Regions from separate parts of the Streptomyces sp. NBC_00388 genome, predicted to be linked through region 1. Evidence: riboswitches for the same ligand, from Rfam matches in the RefSeq annotation. Region 1 holds a riboswitch; each other region holds the start of a gene.
The links. Region 1 has a riboswitch for cobalamin ahead of OG917_RS03445 (ABC transporter substrate-binding protein). Riboswitches for the same ligand answer to the same signal wherever they lie in the genome.
Positions count from the first base shown of each region.

Region 1 (3,200 bases):
CCACCGCCCCGAGCACCACCCGGGGAGCCCGCACGTCCCACACGATCGAGGCGTACGCACCCTTACGGGGACGGCCGAACACGGCCTGCAGGACCTCGCCCGGCGGGATCCGGACGGGACCCAGGGCGAGCGCGGCCACTGCCACCACCAGAAGAAGGACGACCAGCCCGGCCGTCACCGCGGCGAACCGCGCGGCCGAAGGCGCGCCGTGCTCCACCGCGCCGTGCTCCACCGTGCCGTGCTCCACCGCGCCGTGCTCCGCCCTCACGCCACGCCCGGGTGCAGCTGCCCGGCCAGGTCCTCCACCGCGTCCGCGACCCGGACCCCCACGACGGCCGACGACAGCGGCAGGACGGCGAACCTGTTGTGCTTGATCGCGGGGACCCCGGCGAGCGCCGGGTCCTCCCGGAGTCTCTTCTTCTTCGCCTCGACCGGGGTCCCGCCGTAGTCGTAGATCACAATGACGTCCGGCTCGCGCTTGACGACCTGCTCCCACGACACGGTGCCGAAGGCGTGGTGCACATCCGAGAAGATGTTCCGGCCGCCCGCCAGGGAGATGATCCGGTCGCCGATGCCGTAACCGCCCGCCGTGAACGGGGAGCTGTCGCCCGAGTCGTAGACGAAGACGGAGGGCCGCGGGCTCTTCCGCAGTCCCGCCTCCACCGTGTCGATCTTCCGCTGCTGCCCGGCGATCAGTCTCCTGCCGCGCGCCGGTACCCCGAAGGTACGGGCGACCTCGGTTATCTCGGTTCTGACCGCGTCGAGTCCGGCCGGCCCCCGGGTGCAGGACTCGACGTTCAGCCGGGTGGCGATACCGGACTCCTCCAGCCCGGCGCGGTCCCGGCCCTCGCCCTTGTCGAAGGCGCTGGCGTAACCGCCGTACACGAAGTCGGGGTTGACGCCGAGCAGCGTCTCCTTCGACGGGTACTCCTTCGCCAGCACCCGGGTCCTGGCGTAGGCGGACCGGTATCGGGGGAGCACCGCGTCATCCGCGTAGGCCGTCCCCGCGATGCGCTGCCCCAGCCCGAGGGCGAGCATCACCTCGGTCGCGTGCTGGTTCATGGTGACGGTGCGCTCCGGGGGAGCGTCGAAGGTGGTCCGCGTACCGCAGTTGGAGACCGTGTACGGGAAGCCGGCCGCGGTCCTGGCGCCTTGCGGACGCTCCGTCCCGGTGCCGGGCGAGCCGCAGGCGGCGAGCGGGAGGAGAAGTGCGGCGCTCATCAACAGGCGCGGCGCAGTACGGAACGTGGGCATGGCCCTGCCTCTCCCGGGGAGTCCTCGTCCCCTGGTGACGGTGGAGAAGGCGGCGCGTCAGTGTCTGACTCCCGGGCCCGGAGGCCTGGTCACAGTGGCGGGACCGTACCGGATTCGCACCGGTTTCCTGGCCTGCGCCGCCTGGGTGAACGGCCCCAGTGTGTCAGACCGTCCGGCCGGGGCCGCCGCGCCGTCCGTCCGGCCGGGGTGCGTCTCGTGCAGACTGATGGTGTGGCCACAGACGATGCGCAGGACAGGCTCGCGGCGGTCAGGCAGGACCTGGAGCGCGCGACCGCCCGCCTGCGGCTGCTCTCCGACGTCAGTACCGCCCTGTCCAGCGTGCTCGACGCCGAGGAGGCGCTCGGCCGGCTGGCGCGGCTGATCGTCCCTCAGCTCGCTGACGCGTGCGTGGTGGATCTGGTCGAGGGTGACGGGGTGCGCCGCCGGACCGCTGTGCACCGCGACTCCGCACGCGAGCTGCCGGAGCAGCCGGACAGCCTGCCGTGGTCCGAAGAGGCTGCCGCCCCGCTGGCCCGGGTACTGCGCGGCGCTGGGCCGGTGACCGTGACGGACTTCGGGGCTCCTGCGTCCGCGGGGTCCCTCCAGTCGGCGCAGCTGGAGCTCTACCGCGTACTCGGCGCGAAGTCGGTGCTGATCGTGCCCCTCCAGGTGCGCAGAGAGGTGTTCGGCGCGCTCAGTCTCGTCCGCACCGAGTCGGCCGAACCCTTCGGAGACGAGGAGATCTCCCTCGCCGCCGACCTCGGACACCGGGCCGGGCTCGCAGTCGAGAACGCCCGGCTGTACGCGGTCCAGCTCCGCACGGCCGAGCAGCTGCAGCTCTCGCTCCTGCCCGACCTGTCGGGAATCGAGCACCTGGAACTCGCGGCACGCTACGTGCCCGCGCGGGAGGGAGCCGAGGTCGGCGGCGACTGGTTCGACGCCTTCCGGCTGACCGACGGCTCCACCGTGCTGGCCATCGGCGATGTCGTCGGCCACGACCTCTCCGCGGCCGTGGGCATGGGACAGCTGCGCAACATGCTGCGGTCGCTTGCCTACGACAGCGGTGACTCGCCCGCAGGCGTGATGCGCCGCCTGGACGGCGTCATGCAGGGGCTGAGCACGACCGAACTGGTCACCGGTGTGATCGCACGCATCTACACGCCCCCCACCGGGCCGTGGTTCATGCACTGGACCAACGCGGGGCACCCGTCCCCGGTACTGACCGGCCCCGCCGGGGGCAGCCGGCTCCTGGAGGAGGGGCTGGCCCCGGTCCTGGGGGTCGATCCGGCCATCGAGCGGGAGGACGCACTGACCGTGCTGGAGCCGGGCTCCACCCTGCTGCTGTACACGGACGGGCTCATCGAACGGCCGGGTGAGGACATCGGCCGGGGCTTCACCAGACTCCGCCAGCACGTGGCGAACCTGGCCGAGGAGCCCCTCCAGACCTTCTGCGACGAACTGCTGGCGCGACTCATGGACGGCCACTTCGACGACATCGCGGTACTGGCCCTGCGCGTTCCGCCGGTGGAGCAGGGCCCGGGGTGACACAGGCCCGGGGTGACACAGGGCGGCAGCCGCGCGCGCTCATTCGCCGCGGCCGGGGGTGCCGGTCCCGCCGGCGCCGTCCCCGGGCTCACCGGATGTGCCACCGTCCGCAGGCGTGTCCGCCCCGTCGGCCGGGCCCCCGCCCGCGCTGTCGCCCCTGCGGCGCCGCCGGACGTATCTGATCACCAGCACGACGACGACCAGTCCCACGAACAGCAGCGCGGCGCCCCGGCCGACGAAGTTCTCGATGCTGCTGTAGGCGTTGCCCGCCGCGTAGCCGACCAGAGTGAAGCCGGCCCCCCAGACCAGGCCGCCCAGGGCGTTGAAGAGGAGGAAGGTGCGGTAGGGCATGCCCGACGCGCCCGCGAGCGCCGGCATGACCGCGCGGAAGAACGCCACGA
Region 1 is NZ_CP107948.1:749,297-752,496, reverse strand. It holds gene OG917_RS03450 (FecCD family ABC transporter permease) at 1-217, opposite strand, end outside; gene OG917_RS03445 (ABC transporter substrate-binding protein) at 265-1,254, opposite strand; adenosylcobalamin (AdoCbl) riboswitch at 1,259-1,409, opposite strand; gene OG917_RS03440 (PP2C family protein-serine/threonine phosphatase) at 1,486-2,799, shown strand; gene OG917_RS03435 (DedA family protein) at 2,839-3,200, opposite strand, start outside.

Region 2 (3,200 bases), 5.6 Mb from region 1:
GCAGCCGTAGTCGTCGTCCTGCTGGTAGACCTTCCAGCTGACGCCCGCCGCCTGCAACCGCTCGGCGTACGTCGTCCAGCGGTACGGCGTGGGCGCGGTGTTGTTCAGGATCGGCCCGCCCTGGGTGCCGCCCGGGTCGAGCGTGCCCGTCATCCAGTACAGCCGGTTCGGCCAGGTGGGTCCGAACACCGAACAGAAGTAGTTGTCGCAGATGGTGAAGGTCTCCGCGAGCGCGAACTGGAAGGGGATGTCCTCGCGGGTGTAGTAGCCCATGACATAGGGGCCGTTGAGGCCGTCGGCCTTGCGGTGGGCGGGGAGCCACTGGTCCATCCGCCCGCCGTTCCACGCCTCGTGCTGCACCGACCAGGCGTGGCTGGTGGACGGGATGGCCTGGGCGCTCGACGTGTGCGTGTCCAGGTGGAAGGGGAGCAGATAGCCCTTCGGGTTCACCGCGTCGGGCTGGTAGAAGACCGGCCTGCCGTCGGCCAGCTTCTGCGCGTGCGGGTCGCTGAAGCCCCGCACACCGGACAGCGTGCCGAAGTAGTGGTCGAACGAGCGGTTCTCCTGCATCAGCAGGACGACGTGTTCGATATCGCGCAGCGAGCCGTGGCGCGGCGGCCCGGCCGCGACGGCCTTCTGCACGCTGGGCGGCAGCAGCGAGAGCGCCGCCGCGCCGCCGACCGCGCCCGCCGCTGATCCAAGGAGTCTGCGTCGCGTCAAACCGGCCATGAACATCCCCTCCGCAAGCTCGGACGGGCCCTTGTGCAGGACCCTCCGGAACTCTCGCGGGCCGCCGGTGAGGGGCGGAGGAGCGAAACGGTGAACAGGCGGCCAATGAGTGGCAAGGGGTTCGCCAAGCCATGGCCCGGTGCTGCCGCACGGAAGGAGCCCTGCCCGGACACGGCCCGGGCAGGGCTCCTCGGCCGCCACCGCGCGGAGACGAAGGCTTGGGCGGAACCGGTCGGTTCACGGGGGAGGCCGGTTCACTCCGGCGGTACGCGCGCTCAGTTGACGGGAGCGGTGCTCCGCGCCGCCGGGCCGTCCGCGTCCTGTGCCGGAGCCGTCCGCGGCAGGAGATGACGTTCGGCGAGGTGGCCGAAGAGCAGTCCGAACGCGGTCCACAGGGTGAGCTGGATGGCGAGCGCCGAGAGCCGGAACTGCCAGAGCAGGGTGGCCGGGAAGTCCCCGGGCACCTCGTTGACGGCGGGCAGGAACGCGTAGGCGAGACCGACGGCCACCAGGAAGGCGGCCCCGGCCGTGACGGTCGCGTTCCAGTTGCCGAGCCGGGGAGCGAGCCGTTTGCCGAGGATCACAGTGGCGACGGCGAGCAGCACACTGAGCACCATCATCAGGAAGTACAGCGTGGTGCGCTTGCCAATCGTGTCGGGTTCGCCCACCGACGGTGGGTTGGCCGGGTACTTGAGGAACGGCACGAGGTACACGGCGATCAGCGCGGCGACCGAGATCAGCACGGCGGTCGCCCGCGGCCCGAACCGGCCGATACGCCCGAGCGCGAAGCAGAACGCGAGCGCGGCGATACCGCCGATCGCGACTCCGAAGACGAGCACACCGGTGGCAAGACCCGCCGTCGACTGGAGGGAGCGGCTGACCACCTCCATCTCGTGCTCGTGGCTGTGCGCGTCCTCGAACGCGATGGCCGAGTCCACCCGCGGTTCGCCGAGCAGGTAGGCGACGACCAGGGCCAGCAGGCCGGCGACGAGACCGGCCAGCATGCCGCGGACGAGCAGGGCGCGTATGGATATGGAGTTCATGGATGAGGTCCCCTGGACGTCAGTGGTCAGTGGCAGGGGAAGCCGAGGAGATGACGTCCGTCGTGCACCCACTCGTGCACGTCCGTTCCCGAGACGAGAGAGGTCGCTCCCTGCTCGGCGCCGACGAAGTACAGCAGGATGAGCATGAGGATCCCGAAGAAGACCGCCCAGGGGGCGATGGCCTTGAGGGAGAGGGGAGCGATCGCCGGAGTGGCGGGGGCGCTCGGTGCGGGGGCAAGGGAGTTTGCCATGGCAGAACCTCCTGGGGAACACGCGTCCCGATCGTGGTGCCTGAGACGAAGGTGCTGGGTCTGACTTCCCGCGGGGCGGGTTCACAGTGGCGCGACCGTGCCGGGTTTCCACCGGACTTCCATTACGCCTTCGTCATGTTCACGTGGACCGTACCGCCTGCCGGGGCGGCTCCGCTACGGGCCCGTCCGGCCGGACGGGCCGTCACACCCCGTGCGGGCCTCCCCGGCCCACGTGATCTGCTTGCCCTGCCGAGCGGCCGGACGGCGGACGGGAACAGTGATGACGGTACGCGTGATGTTGATCTCACCTGCTCGCAGCGCCGCGCTGCGGGAGGCCCGCTTCGGCGGCGAGGGACCACTGGACGAGGCGGGTCTGCGCAGCGCGGAGCGGGCCGTGGACGCCGTACCGGGGGCCGGCCGGCTGCTGACCGCTCCGGATGGCCGCTGCCGGCAGACGGCCGGCGCGCTGGGTCTGCGGGCCACGCCCGAACCCGCCATCCGGGAATGGGACTTGGGCCGCTGGACCGGCGCCACCCTGGACGAACTGACCGGGCGCGAACCGGATGCGGTGGCCGCCTGGCTGGCCGATCCCTCCGCGGCGCCGCACGGCGGGGAGTCCCTGCACCGGCTGTGCGAGCGGGCAGGCGGCTGGCTGGAGGGGCTGGCAGGCGAGGGCGGCCGGGTGCTCGCGGTCGCCGGGCCCGCCGTGGTGCGGGCAGCCGTACTCCATGCGCTGGCCCTGCCCGCCGGGGTGTTCTGGCGCCTGGACGTGGCCCCGCTGACGCTGACCGAGCTGAGCGGCAGGGCCGGACGGTGGAACCTGCGCACCGGACGGCCGCTGGAGCCATGACCCGGGATGCGCGTACGCGGCCGGTGCGCTCCGCTGGAGGCAGCGGTGCGCCGAGAATCACATCCGCGGGCCGCCCCGGCGGGAATCCTCGCCGGTCGTGACAGGCTGAAGTGAAGGACATCAACACCGAGGTCACCGAGGTCACCGGCTCCACCGGCATCGAGGTGACAGACGCGAAAAGGCAGGGCGGTCATGGGAGAGCTGATTCTCGTACGGCACGGTGAGACCAGCTGGAGCCGCACCGGGAAGCACACCAGCTGGACGGATCTGCCGCTGACCGCGGCCGGCGAGGAGCAGGCCCGCGCGGTCACGCCGCTGCTGGCCCAG
Region 2 is NZ_CP107948.1:6,362,513-6,365,712, forward strand. It holds gene OG917_RS28320 (alkaline phosphatase family protein) at 1-729, opposite strand, end outside; gene OG917_RS28325 (CbtA family protein) at 1,005-1,772, opposite strand; gene OG917_RS28330 (CbtB domain-containing protein) at 1,799-2,023, opposite strand; adenosylcobalamin (AdoCbl) riboswitch at 2,027-2,168, opposite strand; gene OG917_RS28335 (histidine phosphatase family protein) at 2,304-2,873, shown strand; gene OG917_RS28340 (histidine phosphatase family protein) at 3,066-3,200, shown strand, end outside.
Region 2: it holds a riboswitch for cobalamin, as region 1 does, so the genes downstream of both, OG917_RS28330 (CbtB domain-containing protein) here and OG917_RS03445 (ABC transporter substrate-binding protein) in region 1, are expected to answer to the same signal.

Region 3 (3,200 bases), 4.4 Mb from region 1:
AGGTTGGAGACCTGCGGCTCGATGCACTCGTACACCCCGGCGATCGAGGCGATGGTGGCGGTCGGCGCGATGGCGAGCAGCAGCGAGTTGCGCATACCGGTCTTCGCGATCCTGGCGCGCAGCGCCGCCCAGCGCTCCGGCCAGGCCGGCTCGGTCGCGTAGTGGTCGGGGTGCAGCACACCGCGCGCCGCGCGGGTCCGCTCCCAGGCCGGCAGCGGGCCGTTGCTCTCGGCGAGGTCGCAGGACGCCTCGTAGGCGGCCAGCATGATGCGCTCGGAGATCCGGGTGGAGAGCGCCCTGGCCTCGGGGGAGTCGAAGGGCAGCCGCAGCTGGAAGAAGACGTCCTGGAGCCCCATGAGGCCCAGGCCCACCGGACGCCACTTGGCGTTGGAGCGGCCTGCCTGCTCGGTCGGGTAGAAGTTGATGTCCACGACCCGGTCGAGGAAGGTGACAGCGGTGCGGACGGTCGCGTCCAGGCGCTCCCAGTCGAGGGAGTCGCCCGAGACGAACGCGCCGACGTTGACCGAGCCCAGGTTGCAGACCGCGGTCTCGCCGTCGTCCGTCACTTCGAGGATCTCGGTGCAGAGATTCGACGAGTGCACGACCGAGCCGGGCTCCGCCGTCTGGTTGGCCGTACGGTTCGACGCGTCCTTGAAGGTCATCCACCCCTGGCCGGTCTGGGCGAGGGTACGCATCATCCGCCCGTACAGCTCCCGCGCGGGGATGGTCTTCCTGGCCAGCCCTCCGGCCTCGGCCTCGCGGTACGCGGCGTCGAAGTCGTCGCCCCACAGGTCGGTCAGCTCGGGCACGTCGGACGGGGAGAACAGCGACCACGTGCCGTCCGCGTCGACCCGGCGCATGAACTCGTCGGGCACCCAGTGGGCCAGGTTGAGGTTGTGGGTGCGCCGGGCGTCCTCGCCGGTGTTGTCGCGCAGCTCCAGGAACTCCTCGATGTCCGAGTGCCAGGTCTCCAGGTAGACGGCGGCGGCGCCCTTGCGCCTGCCGCCCTGGTTCACCGCGGCGACCGAGGCGTCGAGGGTCTTGAGGAAGGGCACGATGCCGTTGGAGTGCCCGTTGGTGCCCCGGATCAGTGAACCGCGGGAGCGGATACGGGAGTACGAGAGGCCGATGCCGCCCGCGTGCTTCGAGAGGCGGGCCACCTCGTGGTAGCGCCCGTAGATCGAGTCCAGCTGGTCGAGCGGGGAATCCAGCAGATAGCAGGAGGACATCTGCGGGTGCCTGGTGCCCGAGTTGAAGAGGGTGGGGGAGGAGGGCAGGTAGTCGAGGCGGCTCATCAGCGCGTAGAGCGCGGTCACCTCGTCCAGGGCGCCGGCCGATTCGTCGGTGGCCAGACCGCAGGCGACCCGGAGCATGAAGTGCTGGGGGGTCTCGACGACCTGGCGGGTGATCGGGTGGCGCAGCAGGTAGCGGCTGTAGAGGGTGCGCAGCCCGAAGTACCCGAAGCGGTCGTCGGCCCCGGTGTCGATGGCCGCGTCGAGCCGCTCCGCGTGGAGCCGCACGAAGGCGGCCGTACGGTCGGCGATCAGGCCCTCACGGTGTCCGGCGGCGACCGATGAGGAGAACGACACCGCGCCCTGCCCCGCCGCCTCGTCCGCGATGGTGCGGGTCAGCAGCCGCGCGGCCAGCCGCGAGTACGCGGGGTCCTCGGAGATGAGACCCGCGGCCGCCTCGGTGGCGAGCTCCCGCAACTCGGCCTCGTCCGACGCGGCGTTGCGCCCGCGCAGGGCGGCGGCGGCGACCCGGCCGGGGTCGGTGTCGGTGAGATCGGCGGTGAGGTCGGTCAGGGTCCGCAGCAGTACGGTTCCCGGGGCATCCGCCACCTGCTCGGAGACAGGTGCGGTGGGCGCGATGGTCACGGTGCGCTCTCCCTCGCTCGGCTGGGGCCGGCGGGGGCGCGGGCATGTACGGGCACAGCAGAGCAGCACACCGCACAGCATCCGCAGGCCCTACCGCGAGGCCCGGACGTTTCTCATCCGGATCGGTCGAGCCGGATGCGCTGTCGGCAGGTCCTCGGACTCCGCGGTGCGCGAAAGCGCACTGATCACACCGTTGCGGGACAGTTCCGGATTCGCACCGGATTCCCCTGCGACGACAGCGAGCACGAGCATACATGTGGGGTGCCCGTCGGAAAGCACCCCCCATATGTTGTGTCGTACGGTCCGGGGCTGCGGGCCGGAGGCGCCTGCCGTCGGCCGGCGGGAGCCGCCCGGGCACGGCTCCGTACGGCGTCCGTAACGCCTCCGTACAGCGAAGGGCCGCCGCATCTCCCAGAGGTGAGATGCGGCGGCCCCTGCCGTACGGGGTGGCTCAGTGGCCGGCCGGGGCGCCCGCCGTGGCCGGCGGGAGCTCCACCTGGACGCCCTTGTCACCGGCATCCGCCGTGTAGTCCTCCGGGGAGGTCTCGTCGATCCCGGCGGGCGCCTTCACCGCGTTGAGCACGACGGTGAGGACCAGCGTCACCACGACGTTCAGCACGAACGCCGTCAGACCGATGTAGCCGATCTGGCCGATGCCCGGGATCTCCTTGGAGGAGCCGCCGAAGTGCGCCTGGGTCGGGCTGGCGACGCCGAACGCGGCGAGCGTGCCGTAGATCATGCCGGCCGCCCAGCCCGCGAGCAGCGCCCAGCGGTGGAACCACCGGGTGAAGAGTCCGCCGACCAGGGCCGGCATCGTCTGGAGGATCCAGATGCCGCCGAGGAGCTGGAAGTTGATCGCCACGGTCGGGTCCATGGCGAGCACGAAGAGAAGCGCGCCGACCTTCACCACGAGCGAGACCAGCTTGGAGACCTTGGCCTCCTGCGCGGGTGTGGCGCCCGGTTTGATGAAGTCCTTGTAGATGTTGCGGGTGAAGAGGTTCGCCGCCGCGATGGACATGATCGCGGCCGGTACCAGTGCGCCGATGCCGATGGCCGCGAAGGCCACGCCGGCGAACCAGTCGGGGAACATGTTCTCGAAGAGCTGCGGGATCGCCAGCTGGCCGTTCTTCACCTTGATCCCCGCGGCGATCGCCATGAAGCCGAGGAGCGCGAGCAGCCCCAGCATCAGCGAGTACAGCGGCAGGATCGCGGTGTTGCGGCGGATCACGTTGCGGCTGCGCGAGGAGAGCGTTGCCGTGATCGAGTGCGGGTACATGAACAGCGCGAGCGCCGATCCGAGCGCCAGCGTCGCGTAACCCCACT
Region 3 is NZ_CP107948.1:5,195,874-5,199,073, forward strand. It holds gene OG917_RS23305 (ribonucleoside-diphosphate reductase subunit alpha) at 1-1,877, opposite strand, end outside; cobalamin riboswitch at 2,006-2,129, opposite strand; gene mctP (monocarboxylate uptake permease MctP) at 2,329-3,200, opposite strand, start outside.
Region 3: it holds a riboswitch for cobalamin, as region 1 does, so the genes downstream of both, OG917_RS23305 (ribonucleoside-diphosphate reductase subunit alpha) here and OG917_RS03445 (ABC transporter substrate-binding protein) in region 1, are expected to answer to the same signal.

Region 4 (3,200 bases), 240 kb from region 1:
GCCCTTGCGTATTAGTGTGATTTTCAGACTGCATGGCACCGTACTGCCATACAACGGCGCGAAAGCACCGCCGACACCGCCGGAAACGCGTGCACAACCACTCCGACGGGCTCAACCCTCACCCCCGCGGCCCGCGACACGCCGTGGTCGCACCCGTGGCAGGCGGGGGTGCGGGCTCACCAGCAGCCCCCGCCCTTGCCGGTTCAGCCGCTGTCGGCGGCCCGGAGCGTCCACCGCTCCTCCACCCTGGCAATCCGCCAGTAGGCCAGTGCAGCGACCCATACCAGGACGAAGAGTCCGACGATGAGGTAGCCCACGTTCCCGAGATCGAGGCCCGCTATCCAGTCGGTGACCGCGTCCTGGAGGCCGAGCTTGTCGTGCAGCACACCGATCAGTTCGATGGTGCCGATGAGGAACGCGACGGCGATCGACAGACCGGTGATGGCGAGGTTGTAGAAGACCTTGCGCACCGGGTTGGAGAAGGCCCACTGGTACGCGAAGTTCATGAAGGTGCCGTCGAGTGTGTCGAAGAGGCTCATGCCGGCCGCGAAGAGCAGCGGCAGACAGAGGACGGCGTACCAGGGCAGCCCCGCTGCGGCGCCGCTGCCCGCCATCACCATGAGGGTGACCTCGGTCGCGGTGTCGAAGCCCAGGCCGAAGAGGAAGCCGAGGGGGTACATCTGGCCCGGCCTGGTGATGGACTTGGTGAACCGGCCGAGTATGCGGTTCATGAACCCGCGTGAGTCCAGGTGCGATTCGAGTTCGGCCTCGTCGAAACGTCCGGCGCGCATCTCCCGGAACACCCGCAGGATCCCGGCGAGGGCCACGAGATTGAGCGCCGCGATGAGGTACAGGAAGGTACCGGACACACTCGTGCCGACGACTCCGAGCACCTGATGGGCGTCCGAGCCCTCGTTCATGAGCACGCCGGCGAGCCGCGCTCCCCCGGCGACCAGCGCGGCCATGGCCACCACCACACTGGAGTGGCCCAGCGCGAACCAGAAGCCCACCGAGACCGGGCGCTTCCCGTCGGCCATGAGTTTGCGTGTGGTGTTGTCGATGGCGGCGATGTGGTCGGCGTCGAAGGCGTGCCGCATCCCGAGTGTGTACGCGGTGACGCCGAGGCCCACCCCGAACGCCTTGGAGCCGACTTCGTAGTGCCCTGGCTCCACCAGCAGGAACAGGACGCCGAACGCGACGGCGTGGAGCGCCGCTATCACCGCCAGCAGTCCGGCGGTACGCAGGGTGTCCTCGCGCCGCCAGGCGAACACGGCGGTTTCGGGCAGGGTCATGCGGGTCACGCTCCAGCACCTCGTGGATCACTTCGTGAGATGCCGTGGCCGGTCTCCTGGCTGACGGGTTCGCTGACGCTCGCCTCCGGCCCTGCCTTCCCGGCCGCGGGCGCGGCCAGTGGCTTCGACGGGACGGGGCTCCCCGATCACAGTGGCGAGGGCCGCTCCGGTCTGAGACCCCCCGAAGGGGCTGTCACCGGTCTTCCCGAGCACCACGGCCCTTTCACCCTAGGTTCCGGGCTGCCGTGGCTGCAACCGGCTCCCCGTGGGCGGGTATCGGAGGCGCATCGGCCCGCCGGCGGACGGGTTCCGTCGCCGCGCACCACTGCGGGGCGGCGCGGCTCCGCTGCCGCGCCGCCCTCGGGACCCGCCTCGGGGGGCCAGGACGGTCAGTCCTCGCCCTCCAGGTTTCCCTCGGTCTCCAGATAGACCTGGCGCAGCGCTTCGAGCGTTGCCGGGTCCGGCTCGGCCCACATGCCCCGGGACTCAGCCTCCAGCAGCCGTTCCGCGATCCCGTGCAGGGCCCAGGGGTTGGCCTGCTGGAGGAAGTCGCGGTTCACCGGGTCGAGTACGTAGGTCTCGGTGAGCTTGTCGTACATCCAGTCGGCGACGACCCCGGTGGTGGCGTCGTATCCGAAGAGGTAGTCGACGGTGGCAGCGAGTTCGAAGGCACCCTTGTAGCCGTGCCGCCGCATCGCCTCGATCCACCGGGGGTTGACCACCCGCGCGCGGAAGACCCGTGAGGTCTCCTCGACGAGGGTGCGGGTGCGAACGGTCTCGGGACGGGTGGAGTCCCCGATGTACGCCTCCGGCGCGCTTCCGCGCAGTGCCCGGACCGTGGCCACCATGCCGCCGTGGTACTGGAAGTAGTCGTCGGAGTCCGCGATGTCGTGTTCGCGGGTGTCCGTGTTCTTCGCCGCGACCGTGATCCTCTTGTACGCGGTCTCCATCTCCGCGCGGGCCGGGCGGCCGTCCAGCTCCCGGCCGTAGGCATAGCCGCCCCAGACCGTGTACACCTCGGCGAGGTCGGCGTCGGTGCGCCAGTCCCGGCTGTCGATGAGCTGGAGGATCCCGGCGCCGTAGGTGCCGGGGCGGGAGCCGAAGATCCGGGTGGTGGCCCGGCGTTCGTCACCGTGCTCGGCGAGGTCGGCCCGGGTGTGGGCGCGTACGAAGTTCTGCTCGTCGGGTTCGTCCAGGGACGCGGCCAGCCGTACCGCGTCGTCCAGCAGGCCGATGGTGTGCGGGAACGCGTCCCGGAAGAAGCCCGAGATGCGCAGGGTGACATCGATGCGGGGGCGGCCCAGCTCACCGAGCGGGACCGGCTCAAGACCGGTGACGCGGCGTGAGGCGTCGTCCCACACCGGACGGATGCCCAGGAGCGCGAGAGCCTCCGCAACGTCGTCGCCCGACGTGCGCATCGCGCTGGTCCCCCACAGGGAGAGACCCACCGATGTGGGCCATTCGCCGTTGTCGGTGCGGTAGCGCTCCAGCAGCGAATCGGCGAGCAGTTGTCCGGTCTCCCAGGCGAGCCGGGACGGGATGGCCTTGGGGTCGACGGAGTAGAAGTTGCGGCCGGTCGGCAGGACGTTGACCAGACCGCGCAGCGGGGAACCGGAGGGGCCTGCCGGGACGAAGCCGCCGTCCAGCGCGTGCAGGGCGTGGTCGATCTCGTCCGTGGTGGCGGCCAGCCGCGGCACGACCTCGCGGGCCGCGAAGCCGAGGATGTCGGCGACCGCGCGGGGGTGGCCCTCGGCCACCTCGGCGACGGCCCCGGGATCCCAGTCGGCCGCCTCCATGGCCTCGACCAGGACACGCGCCTGCTCCTCGGCGGTGTCGGCCGCGGTGCGGGTCGCGTTGGCCTCGTCCAGGCCCAGGGCTTCGCGCAGCCCCGGCAGGGAGGCGGTGCCG
Region 4 is NZ_CP107948.1:513,474-516,673, forward strand. It holds gene OG917_RS02445 (HoxN/HupN/NixA family nickel/cobalt transporter) at 204-1,292, opposite strand; cobalamin riboswitch at 1,322-1,524, opposite strand; gene cobN (cobaltochelatase subunit CobN) at 1,682-3,200, opposite strand, start outside.
Region 4: it holds a riboswitch for cobalamin, as region 1 does, so the genes downstream of both, OG917_RS02445 (HoxN/HupN/NixA family nickel/cobalt transporter) here and OG917_RS03445 (ABC transporter substrate-binding protein) in region 1, are expected to answer to the same signal.